DNA from 2 places in the Streptomyces sp. NPDC029956 genome. Region 2 is predicted to be linked to the other one. Evidence: riboswitches for the same ligand, from Rfam matches in the RefSeq annotation. Region 2 holds a riboswitch; the other holds the start of a gene.
The links. A riboswitch is a leader RNA that binds a small molecule or an ion and turns the genes downstream of it on or off. The one in region 2 is predicted to bind cobalamin.
Positions count from the first base shown of each region.

Region 1: another riboswitch for cobalamin. It lies ahead of ACZ4XX_RS18260 (ribonucleoside-diphosphate reductase subunit alpha); the one in region 2 lies ahead of ACZ4XX_RS31460 (hypothetical protein).

Region 1 covers NZ_JBVHZJ010000020.1:43,772-51,642, forward strand. The annotation lists gene mctP (monocarboxylate uptake permease MctP) at 1-585, shown strand, start outside; gene ACZ4XX_RS18250 (hypothetical protein) at 669-1,280, shown strand; gene ACZ4XX_RS18255 (GNAT family N-acetyltransferase) at 1,324-1,824, shown strand; cobalamin riboswitch at 1,847-2,012, shown strand; gene ACZ4XX_RS18260 (ribonucleoside-diphosphate reductase subunit alpha) at 2,146-4,524, shown strand; gene ACZ4XX_RS18265 (ribonucleotide-diphosphate reductase subunit beta) at 4,524-5,540, shown strand; gene def (peptide deformylase) at 5,611-6,246, opposite strand; gene ACZ4XX_RS18275 (tetratricopeptide repeat protein) at 6,314-7,294, opposite strand; gene ACZ4XX_RS18280 (HD-GYP domain-containing protein) at 7,374-7,871, opposite strand, start outside.
Region 2 covers NZ_JBVHZJ010000053.1:23,415-27,658, reverse strand. The annotation lists gene ACZ4XX_RS31465 (hypothetical protein) at 1-1,388, opposite strand, end outside; gene ACZ4XX_RS31460 (hypothetical protein) at 1,601-1,849, opposite strand; cobalamin riboswitch at 2,031-2,163, opposite strand; gene ACZ4XX_RS31455 (hypothetical protein) at 2,145-3,005, opposite strand; gene ACZ4XX_RS31450 (hypothetical protein) at 3,175-3,384, opposite strand; gene ACZ4XX_RS31445 (helix-turn-helix domain-containing protein) at 3,525-4,244, shown strand, end outside.

The DNA of each region.
Region 1 (7,871 bases), on a different contig from region 2:
ATCGGCGCGCTCGTACCCGCCGCGATCATGTCGATCGCCGCGGCCAACCTCTTCACCCGCAACATCTACAAGGACTTCATCAAACCGGACGCCACCCCGGCCCAGGAGACCAAGGTCTCCAAGCTGGTCTCGCTGCTCGTGAAGGTCGGCGCGCTCGCCTTCGTCCTCACCATGGACAAGACGGTCGCGATCAACTTCCAGCTGCTCGGCGGCATCTGGATCCTGCAGACCTTCCCGGCCCTCGTCGGCGGTCTCTTCACCCGCTGGTTCCACCGCTGGGCGCTGCTCGCCGGCTGGGCCGTCGGCATGATCTACGGCACGGTCGCCGCCTACGGGGTCGCCAGCCCCACCCAGAAGCACTTCGGCGGCTCCTCCGCGGAGATCCCGGGCATCGGCGAGATCGGCTACATCGGTCTCACCGCCTTCCTCCTCAACGTCCTCGTCACGGTCGTCCTGACCTTCGTCCTCAAGGCCGTGAAGGCCCCCGAGGGCATCGACGAGACCTCCCCGGAGGACTACACGGCCGACGCGGGCGACCGCGGTGTCGACCCGAAGCTCCCGAAGGTCGGCGCCGAGACCCACTGATCCGGCGCCGGACCTGACGAAGGCCGCCCTGCCCCACCCGGAGGCATGGCGGCCTTCGCCGTCCCCGGGCGAGGATGCGGGACATGCGCACCCGACCACTCCTCGCCCCGCTCGCCCTGCTCCCCTTCACCCTCGCCCTCGCCGTCACCGGTTGCGGCACCGAGACGGCGGGCGGCCCCCCGACGCCCGACGCGGCCGAGCTGGACGCCCGTGCCCGCTGGGCACAGACCGACAAGGACCATGTGTACGTCACCGAGGCCGAGGGCTTCGAAGCCTCCCGGATGGCGTCGGGGGTCGTCGGCGACGACGGCTTCCAGGTCTCCTACCTGCGGAAGGACGGCGTCCGCCTGACCGTCTCCGCCGAGCGCCGCCCCTTCTCGGAGAAGGAGTGCGCCGCGGCGGACAGCGCCGGGTCCGACGGCTGCGTCCGGGACGGAGACCGCTGGTACCTCCGCTCCCCCGGGCAGCACGCGTACGTACGCACCGAGAACGGGCTGCGCGTCGAGGTCGCCGCCCCGCTCACGGTGGACCGGAAGGCACTCCGGGGCGCCGCCGAGCGCACCCACCGCGCCGACGCCGCCGACCTCGACGCCGTCCTGCCGGAGCAGACGGGCGGCGGGCGGCCCGTCGGACGCGGCGACCTGCCGCCGGTGGGCGACGGCGCACCCGACAACTCGGTGGGGGCCGGCGGCTGAGACCCGCTGGGGGCCTCCGGGCCGCCGGAGGCACACTGCCCTCATGGACTTCACGATCAGGGCGGTACGGCCCGAGGACCACGAGGCGCTCGGTGAACTCACCGCGGGGACCTATCTGAACGACGGGCTGCTGAAGTACGGGGCGGAGGACTCGTATCTGCACGTGCTCCGGGACACCGCCCGGCGGGCGCGCGAGAGCGAGGTGCTCGTCGCCGAGGACGGCGACGGGCGACTGCTCGGCGGGGTGACCTTCGCCACCGGCTCGACCCCGTGGGCGGACATCGCCGTCGAGGGCGAGGCCGAGTTCCGGATGCTCGTGGTCTCCCGGGAGGCCCGCGGCCGGGGCGTCGGAGAGGCCCTCGTACGGGCCTGTATCGACCGCGCACGGGCCCTCCCCGGGTGCCGGCGCATCGTGCTGTCCACGGACGCCACGATGGTCTCCGCGCACCGGATCTACGAGCGTCTGGGCTTCGTCCGCACCCCGGACCGGGACTGGGAGCCCCTCCCCGACCACCGCCTGCGCACCTACTCCTTGGAGTTCTGAGCCGGGGGGGGCGACACAACATGTGGGGGGTTCCGCAAGCGGCGCCCCCCACATGTATGCTCATCCTCGCTGTCGACGCAGGGGAATCCGGCGCGAATCCGGAACTGTCCCGCAACGGTGTGCTTCGTACGGATACGACGTATTCGGGCGAGGTGAGTCCGAGGACCTGCCGCCAGCGCATCCGGTCCGTCCGTTCCGGGTGCCAACGACGTCCGGGCCTCGCGGAGTGGGCCGGTGGAAGCGTCGCGTCCGGCGTTACGGATGCCCGCATGCCCGCCATCCCCCGCCGCGGCCCCGAGCCGAGCGAGGGAGAGCCCCCACGTGACCATCGCGCCCGCCGATCCGGCTTCCGCCGAGGCTTCCGCGGTCGAGAGCGACGGCCCCGGGACCGTGCTGCTGCGGACCCTGACCGACCTCACCGCCGATCTCCCCGACACCGACCCCGGCAAGGTCGCCGCCGCCGCACTGCGCGGCCGCAGCGCAGTGGCGGACGAGGCGGAACTGCGCGAGCTGGCCACCGAGTCGGCCGCCGGTCTGATCGCCGAGGACCCGGCGTACTCCCGGCTCGCCGCCCGGCTCCTGACGATCACGATCGCCGACGAGGCCGCCGGCCAGGGCTCCTTCTCCTTCTCGGCCTCCGTCGCCGTCGGTCACCGCGAGGGCCTGATCGCCGACCGCACCGCCGAGTTCGTCGCGCTGCACGCGGACCGGCTCGACGCGACGATCGACGCGACCGCCGACGACCGCTTCGGCTACTTCGGTCTGCGCACCCTCTACTCGCGCTACCTGCTGCGCCACCCGATCACCCGCAAGGTGGTCGAGACCCCGCAGCACTTCATGCTCCGTGTGGCCTGCGGCCTCGCCGAGGACGACAGCGTCCGCGCGCTCGACGAGGTCACCGCCCTCTACCGCCTGATGAGCCGGCTCGACTACCTGCCGTCCTCCCCCACGCTCTTCAACTCCGGCACCCGCCACCCGCAGATGTCCTCCTGCTACCTCCTGGACTCCCCGCAGGACGAGCTGGACTCCATCTACGACCGCTACCACCAGGTCGCGCGCCTCTCGAAGCACGCGGGCGGCATCGGCCTCTCCTACTCCCGCATCCGCGCCCGCGGTTCGCTGATCCGCGGCACCAACGGGCACTCCAACGGCATCGTGCCGTTCCTGAAGACCCTCGACGCCTCCGTCGCCGCCGTGAACCAGGGCGGCCGCCGCAAGGGCGCCGCCGCCGTCTACCTGGAGACCTGGCACGCGGACATCGAGGAGTTCCTGGAGCTCCGCGACAACACGGGCGAGGACCAGCGCCGTACGCACAACCTGAACCTGGCGCACTGGATCCCCGACGAGTTCATGCGCCGCGTCAACGCCGACGCCGACTGGTCGCTGTTCTCCCCCTCGGACGTGCCCGAGCTCGTCGACCTGTGGGGCGCGGAGTTCGACGCCGCCTACCACAAGGCCGAGGCCGCGGGCCTGGCCCGCAAGACGATGCCGGCCCGCGACCTGTACGGCCGCATGATGCGGACCCTGGCCCAGACCGGCAACGGCTGGATGACCTTCAAGGACGCCTCGAACCGGACGGCCAACCAGACCGCCGAGCCCGGCCACACCGTCCACTCCTCCAACCTCTGCACGGAGATCCTGGAGGTCACCGACGACGGCGAGACCGCGGTCTGCAACCTGGGCTCGGTCAACCTCGGCGCCTTCGTCGTCGACGGCGACATCGACTGGGAGCGCCTCGACTCCACCGTCCGCACGGCCGTCACCTTCCTCGACCGGGTCGTCGACATCAACTTCTACCCGACCGAGCAGGCGGGCCGCTCCAACGCCCGCTGGCGCCCGGTCGGCCTGGGCGCGATGGGCCTCCAGGACGTCTTCTTCCAGCTGAAGCTGCCGTTCGACTCCGCCGAGGCGCGCGCGCTGTCCACCCGTATCGCCGAGCGCATCATGCTCGCCGCGTACGAGGCCTCCGCCGACCTCGCCGAGCGCAGCGGTCCGGTCCCCGCCTGGGACAAGACCCGCGCCGCCCGCGGTGTGCTCCACCCGGACCACTACGAGGTCGAGCTGAACTGGCCGGAGCGCTGGGCCGCGCTGCGCGAGCGGATCGCCGCCGTCGGCATGCGCAACAGCCTCCTCCTCGCCATCGCTCCGACCGCGACGATCGCCTCGATCGCCGGCGTGTACGAGTGCATCGAGCCGCAGGTCTCCAACCTGTTCAAGCGCGAGACGCTCTCGGGCGAGTTCCTCCAGGTCAACTCGTACCTGGTCGACGAGCTGAAGGAGCTCGGCGTGTGGGACGCGCAGACCCGTGAGGCGCTGCGCGAGTCCAACGGCTCGGTGGCCGGCTTCACCTGGGTCCCGGCCGAGGTCCGCGAGCTGTACCGCACGGCGTGGGAGATCCCGCAGCGCGGCCTGATCGACATGGCCGCCGCCCGGACCCCGTTCCTCGACCAGTCGCAGTCGCTGAACCTGTTCCTGGAGACGCCGACGATCGGCAAGCTGTCGTCGATGTACGCGTACGCCTGGAAGCAGGGTCTGAAGACCACGTACTACCTGCGCTCCCGTCCGGCGACCCGGATCGCCCGCGCCGCCCAGGCCGCGGCGCCCACCGCCGCCACCATCCCCGTCCAGCAGGCGACCCCCGACGCGGACGCCCTCGCCTGCTCCCTTGAGAACCCCGAGTCCTGCGAGGCCTGCCAGTAATGAGCACCAACGAGAAGAAGAACCTCCTCGACCCGGGCTTCGAGCTGACCCTCCGTCCGATGCGCTACCCGGACTTCTACGAGCGCTACCGCGACGCGATCAAGAACACCTGGACCGTGGAGGAGGTCGACCTCCACTCGGACGTCGCCGACCTCGCCAAGCTGACCCCGGCCGAGCAGCACATGATCGGCCGACTGGTCGCGTTCTTCGCGACGGGCGACTCGATCGTCTCGAACAACCTGGTCCTGACGCTCTACAAGCACATCAACTCCCCGGAGGCGCGCCTGTACCTGTCGCGCCAGCTGTTCGAGGAGGCCGTGCACGTCCAGTTCTACCTGACGCTGCTCGACACCTACCTGCCCGACCCGGACGACCGCGCGGCCGCGTTCGACGCGGTCGAGGAGATCCCCTCCATCCGCGAGAAGGCGCAGTTCTGCTTCAAGTGGATGGACTCGGTCGAGAAGATCGAGCGCCTGGAGACGGCCGCCGACCGCCGCCGCTTCCTGCTGAACCTGATCTGCTTCGCCGCGTGCATCGAGGGCCTGTTCTTCTACGGCGCCTTCGCGTACGTGTACTGGTTCCGGTCCCGCGGCCTGCTGCACGGCCTCGCGACCGGCACGAACTGGGTCTTCCGCGACGAGAGTTGTCACATGGACGCCGCCTTCGCGTTCGTCGACACCGTGCGGGAGGAGGAGCCGGATCTCTTCGACGACGAACTCGGCCGCCAGATCACCGACATGATCAAGGAAGCCGTCGAGGCGGAGCTGCAGTTCGGCCGCGACCTCTGCGGTGACGGCCTTCCCGGCATGAACACCGAGTCGATGCGCGAGTACCTCCAGTGCGTCGCCGACCAGCGCCTCGTACGCCTCGGCCTCCCGCCGGTGTACGGCTCCGGCAACCCCTTCTCCTTCATGGAGCTCCAGGGCGTCCAGGAACTCACCAACTTCTTCGAGCGCCGCCCGTCCGCCTACCAGGTGGCGGTCGAGGGCTCGGTGGACCTGGACGAGGACTTCTAGGACTCCGCCGCACGCAGAAGGGCCCCGCACTCGGGTGAGTGCGGGGCCCTCCTCGTACGCGTACCGGCGATCAGGCGTTCGGCACCGTCTCGTAGCGCGGGGTGCCCTCTTCCATCTGGCGCAGGGCGTCCTTGCGGTCCCGCTTGGAGAGGCGGTCGATGTACAGGTAGCCGTACAGGTGGTCCGTCTCGTGCTGGAGGCAGCGGGCGAAGTAGCCCGTGCCGCGCACCTTGATCGGGTTGCCCTGGGCGTCCTGGCCGTGGACCTCCGCGTAGTCGGGGCGGGCCAGCTCGGCGTAGGCGGTCGGCACGGAGAGGCAGCCCTCGTTGGACTCGTCGAGGACGCGCAGCTCGGCCGGGAGCTCCTGGAGGACCGGGTTGACCACGACACCGGTGTGCCGGGCGCCCTCGTCGTCGGGGCAGTCGTAGACGAAGACCTTGAGGTCCACGCCGATCTGGTTGGCGGCGAGGCCCACGCCCTCGGCGGCCTTCTGGCTGGCGAACATGTCGTCGATGAGCGCCGCGAGCGAGTCGTCGAACTCGGTGACGTCCTTGCACTCCTTGTGGAGCACCGGGTTGCCGACCACCGTGATCGGGCGGGCCGTGCCGCGCTCACGGTGAGCGAGCTCCCGCTCCTCGCAGTTCTCCGTGTCCACGACGAACCCGTCGTTGATCTGCGTCTGCTCGTCCGTCTCCTGCTGCGCCATGTCCGGCCGCGCCTTCCTGAAAACCCGATTCCGTCGGAAGACAGCCTACGGGCCCGGCAGGGAACGCTCAGCAGACCTCTTCGAGATCGCGCCACTCACGGCTGTCGGGACTGTCCGCCACCCAGCCGTCGAGGAGCCCGCGGACCAGGCCGGCCGGGGCCGCGATGCCGCACTCCCGCTCCGGGACCCACAGCTCGCCGGGCGAGCGGTGCCCGAGCGGCCCGGGGTGGCCCGGCTCGCTGTGGTCGTGCGGGTCGGAGTGCTCGCCCTCGCCCTCGGCGCTCGGCATGGTCGACTCGGAGCAGGCGCGACAGAGCAGCCGCACGGAGGACGACCAGTCCTCCGCGGCGAAGCCCGCTTCCGCGGCGAGCTGCTCCAGGGCGTCCCGGTCGGCCTCGGTGGCGGCCTCCAGGAGCACCACCCAGGTGGGAACGGGTGAGGGGGCCCACAGCTCGATCTCGTCGAAGACCGGGTAGGAGGGGCCGGCGGTGGTGGTGCGCTCGCCGTTCGGGACGCCGTCGTGGAGGACGACCTCGCCCCAGCGGCGTCCGGAGGACGGCAGCGGAATGGAGAGGACCTCGATCCGGGCGGGGTCGAGCCGGCGGCCCCACACGACCTCGGCCTCGCCCTCGGGCGACAGCCGGACGGCGGCGCTGCCCAGCTCCATCCCGGCGGGCTCACCGGTGCCCGCGGCGGCGCCGGGGACCTTCAGTCCGTAGGCCTGCCAGGCGCGGCGGGCCAGCGGCCAGTCCTGGAGGGCGGTCGCGGCGATGCCCACGTTCCACCAGTCGGGGGCGCCGCTCTCCTTGTCGAGCAGGGCGACGGCACGGAGCCCGGCGGCGCGCGCCTGCTCCCAGTCGTGCCGGAACTTGTGCAGCAGCGCCAGGTTGAACCAGGACTCCGAGAGCCAGGGCTCCAGATCCGCCGCGCGCGTCAGGAGTGCGCCCGCGTCCTCGTACCGGCCGTCGCCGATCAGCGTGAACGCGCGGTCGGTGGCCTGCCGCCATGAGGCGGAGGGCCGATGCCGTACCTTCCCGAAGATCTTCACGATTCCCGCCTGCCGGTCGCTTCACCCTCTTGTTCGCATCCAACCATGCCCGGTCGGACGCGCGCTCATTACCCATGGGTTACCCAGTGGCGACGGAGGTCACCCCAGCGGCTCCGCCCCGCGCCAGGACCCTGGCCAGGCATTCGACGACATCCGGGTGATGGTCGCGGGCGGTGCCGAGCCTGAGCCGTTCCAGGGCGTCGAGGGCGGCGCCCGCGCCCTCGCCGCCCGCGAGGTCGTCGTAGGCGTTCACGGTGCGGACGATCCGGGCGGGCAGCGGCTGCTCGCGGTACGGGTCGGCCTGGCGCTCCACGACGACGGCGACGGCCTCGGGGACACCGGTCCTGCGGACGACCTCGCCGCCGAGGAGGGCGATCCGGCGCTGCTCCTCGGCGGGCAGGAGGGCGGTGGCTCCGCCGGCGACGGGGTCGACGAGGGAGAGCTGGCCGATGTCGTGCATGAGCGCCGCGTGCTCGAGGACGGCCAGCTCGGCGCCGGAGAGGCCCAGCTCCCGTCCGACGGCGGCGCTGAGGGCGGCGACGCGGTGGGCGTGCCCGTGCGGGGTGCAGCCGGCGAT
Region 2 (4,244 bases):
GGCGGGGTGAGCAGGTCGAAGAAGGCGTCCGCCTCCTCCGCGCTAAGTCGGCCTTCCACGACCGCATACTGGCGCAGCGTGTAGAGGGTGTCCTTCGCCGGGATCTCCCAGCGGGTGTGGGCTTCGCGGGTGATCTCGCCGATGTAGTGGTGGGCGGACTCGGGGTGGTGGCGGATGAACCAGACGAGCATCTCCGCGATCGGCCGCGAGAGGTACAGGTGCAGCCACTCCTTCGCCCTCGCCTTCTTCGGCCGGGCCCGCACCTCGCGGTCCAGGTCGATGGCGTCGGCGAAGTCGTGCAGCACGGCGCTCTCGACGGTGTGGCCGAGGACGTGGGTGGGCAGGACGCGGTCCAGGCTGCTGGCGACGTTCCAGGCCAGCGCGTCGGCGATCTCCCGGACGGAGTCCTCGTTGCGGGCGCGCAGGATCCACCGCTTGCGCACGTCCGGCCTTCCCCACAGGGTGTTCTGGAAGTCATCGGCGAAGTGGTCACGGACCTCCGCCGCCCCGCGGGAGAGCTGGTAGAGGTCACCGGCCGACATCACGGCCCGGACGCCCTCGTAGGAGCGCCGGCGGGCCTCGACCCAGTCGTCGGCCACGGCCCGGGCCCACTGGTCACGGCCGCCGACCTGGGCCTGCGGCTGGGGCACCTCGCTGTTGCCGCGCGAGATGTAGGCCCGCAGCGTCGAGGCGGTGATGCCGCCGAGCTCGGCCATCTCCGGCACGCCGATCAGCTGGGCGCCGCTCAGCTCCGGGGTGGCGAGGTCGACCACGCACTTCTCCAGCGGCAGCGCGCCATCGCGCTCGGCCTGGTGGGCGGCCCACAGCGCCAGGTGGTCGCCCCAGTTCGCCACCACCGGTGCCGGCGCCTCGGCGTCGATGGCGGCGACGTCGAGCACGGCGGCCCGGGCCGCGTCGGCGCGGCGGTCGAGCATGTCGGCGGCGCTGACGGTGACCGCGGCGCGCGCCTGGCGCTTCTCGTAGTCCTGCTCGACGGGGTCCCAGACCTGTCCGGGCCGGTACCAGGCGGCGCCGTCGAACCAGTAGCCGCCGGCCCGGTAGAACAGCTGCTCGCCGTCCCAGGTGCTGTGCAGGGTGGAGGTGTCGTCGTCCTTCATCAGCAGGACGGTCCGGCCGTGCTCGGGGTGGTAGCGCACCGACCAGCCGAGCGAGTTGTCGAGCGGGTCGGTGGTGAAGGCCCGCCAGCCGCCGGAAGCACGGTGGAGGTCGAAACGGCCCCACATCCCCTCTCCCTTATTGCGGCCCACGGCCTCGATGGCCTCGGGGCCCTCGTCGAGCGGGATGTGCGAGTCATCGACGAACGGCAGCCCGGGCACCGGGTGGTCGGTGCTCAGCCCGTTCGCGAGCGGATACAGATGGACAGTCACGGCGTACTCCTCAATCTATGCTGGGCGCTGCACTCCTTGTGCAACACTCCCTATGCTCTCTTATACATCGTCACCAACCTTCCTTGTGCAGCATTTTCGGCCAACCTCGTGGTCTGGCGTCCTCGCGCCGCGTACGAGGGTGACCGTGCCGGACAGCAGCTGAGGCGTACGCCGGTTGTCGGTAACCGACCCATGCCGCACCGGCTCGTCGGCTAGTGGGCAGGCGTGACCGCTCGGGGGGTATTCGTCGACGTCGCGGGGGTCGCCGGGGGCTCGCCGAACCCGGGGGCGAACAGGGCTGCCAGCAGCATTGCTACGGCCGCCCCCGAGGCGATCGCCGTCCCCAGGTCGCCGCGACCGCCAGCTCCTTGAGCGCGCGCGGTGTACATGAAGACCGTGATGCCGACGCTGATGCCCATCACAAGGAGCAGGGCCGCCAGCGGCGCGATCTGAATGGTCACGAAGTCCTCCTGGGCTGTCTCCGCCGGTGCGGCGGCAACTCGTCTGCGCGCTCGCGCAGACCTCGCCCCTTCGTTGGAGAGACCTGGAGGCCGACAGTAAGAAAGCCCGATCCGATACGGATCGGGCTTCGAGCCGATATCCCGAAGCCCTCCCAGAAGGGCACGGGCGCGCGGACACGCTCGGGCACGTTCTGGATGGGCAGGTCCTCGGACTCACGCCTTCAAGGCGCACACCGTTGCGGGACAGTTCCGGATTCACGCCGGATTCCCCTGCGTCCAGGGCTCATTGTACGGCTCAGGGGGTGCGGATGACGGCTCCTGAGACGAACCACTGCACGAGTGCGGCGGCGAGGTGCACGCCGGCCCGGGCCGACTCCAGCGTCTCGGGCGACGTGGGCGTCTGGCCACCGTGCCGCGACGTCTGGCCGTCCCACAGAGCGCGCATCATCGCTTCCGCCGGGGCGATCGCATCGCCGCCGGTCGAAGGGATCGCGGCGACGAACTTGTGCCGGGCGTTCTTGATCTCGCCAAGCATGGTGCCGAGCGTGGCCTTGGCGTTGTTCGGCTGGATGACGGCGTGCGCCGCGGCCTCGACGGCCTTGATGGACTCGCTGTACGCCCGCACCGCATCCGGACCGCGCCCGTACGCGGCCTTCCATGCCACTTCGAGGTGGTCGGACGCGGAGCCGGCGTTCTGCTGGTCTGCAGCTTCGGTGATGGCCTGCCTCACCGCATCCCTCGCGGCCGGGGTGACGCGCTCCTCCAGGCCGTCCTCCATGTCCGTTACCCGGTATGCGGATCCGCCGTTGTCGAGCAGCCGGTTGAGGGTCCCGATCGATCCGTCAACCTCGATCTCGAACCAGTAACCGAGCAGCGCGTCAACGATGTCGAGCAGGTCGTCCCCCGTACGGCTCGTGAGGGTCTTCGTGTAGGGGAACAATCCAGCGCGTTCGCTCAGGACGGGGATCCGCAGCCGCACGCACAGAAGCTGTGCGGTGGCTTCGTTGTATCGGCCGCCCCCGACGAAGAGCGCATCCTCCACCCACTTCTGCAGCGGGCCCGTGAGGTGATGGGGCACCCCCTCGAACGGTCCATCGAACTCGGGGTCGGCGAGGCCGGCGCGGACGGAGAAGCGCGGGCGGGGTGTGGTCGTCATGGCGGAACGGTAGCCGGATGGGTAATCACGTCGGATAAGCTCTCCTTATCCGACGCGATAGAACGAGGCGTGACGATCCATCGGCGAAGCAGGGGGAAGGATGGCCGCGACGAAACAGTGGGACGCGGGACCTTTCGGTCCGGCGCCCCGCGGGAAGGTCGCGCCCTGGTTAGGTGAGCAGACCCAGCTGCTCCAGAACCTGGAGGGCGAGTGGTATCACCACCCCGGCGGCAGCGCCGCCGGAGAGGAACGCCGGGCCAAGGGCCATGTTGAGCGGTGGCCGGGTGGAGATGTGGAACACCAGACCGCCCGCGACCAGGCCCACCAGGAGCGCAATCAGCACGTAGGGGGTCTGGGCGGAGCCGGCGGCGATAAGCATGTGAACTCCCCCGCAGAGGTGAAGGATGACGCCGTGTCGGACCGGCACTGCGCCCGATTCTCTCGAATCGTAGAGACAATTCAGAGACAACGCGAATGCCCAGGTGAGAGGCGGTGACACGACGGATGGTCGGACGACCTATGAGCGCGCTCCCCGACGACGGGCCTGAGGAACTCGTCGAGCTGGTGCGCCACTTGCGAGACCTGCGGCGGCAGGCAGACCAGCCGACACTGGACCGCATTGCCAGTCGTCTTCAGATGGGGAGGTCGACGCTCTATCACGTCTTCAGCGGCAAGAGGCTGCCCAATCTCGAGAGCCTTCTGATGATCGTCGACCTTCTTTCCAGGCAGGCGAGGCGCTATGAGGACCCGAACAGATGGGTTGAGTTGTGGCGGAGGGCCGACGCTGCCGTGCAGTCACGCCGGGCCGACGAGACGGCTGCGGCGGCACTGCGCAGCGGTTCAGGCAGCTCTCTCAATTCTGCGGCCCTGGCAAGGTGGCGCGAAGATGAGCGAGGGTCGCTTCAGACGGAAGCTCTCCTGGCACTCCGGGACGATGAGGTGGCCGCCCAGCGCAGCGTCACGGGCTCATCTCCCGACTCGTCGGTGGACAGGGTCGACGAGACTCCGGCGTCGGCCATCCCTGATCCGGGACACAGTGCCGCACCGGAGTCGGAGGGCGCTGCATCGTTTGGGCCGTCCAAGGAGCTGGTCCTGGCCCGCGACGGCTCCATCTCGTCCGCCTTGGTCGTCACGGGACTTCGCGCGCTCCGCCAGCAGGCAGATGCCGCACAGGCCGCCGCGCACGAGGCGCAGCGCCAGGCAAGCGAACTCGAGGCCAGACTCGTGGCCATGCAGGCC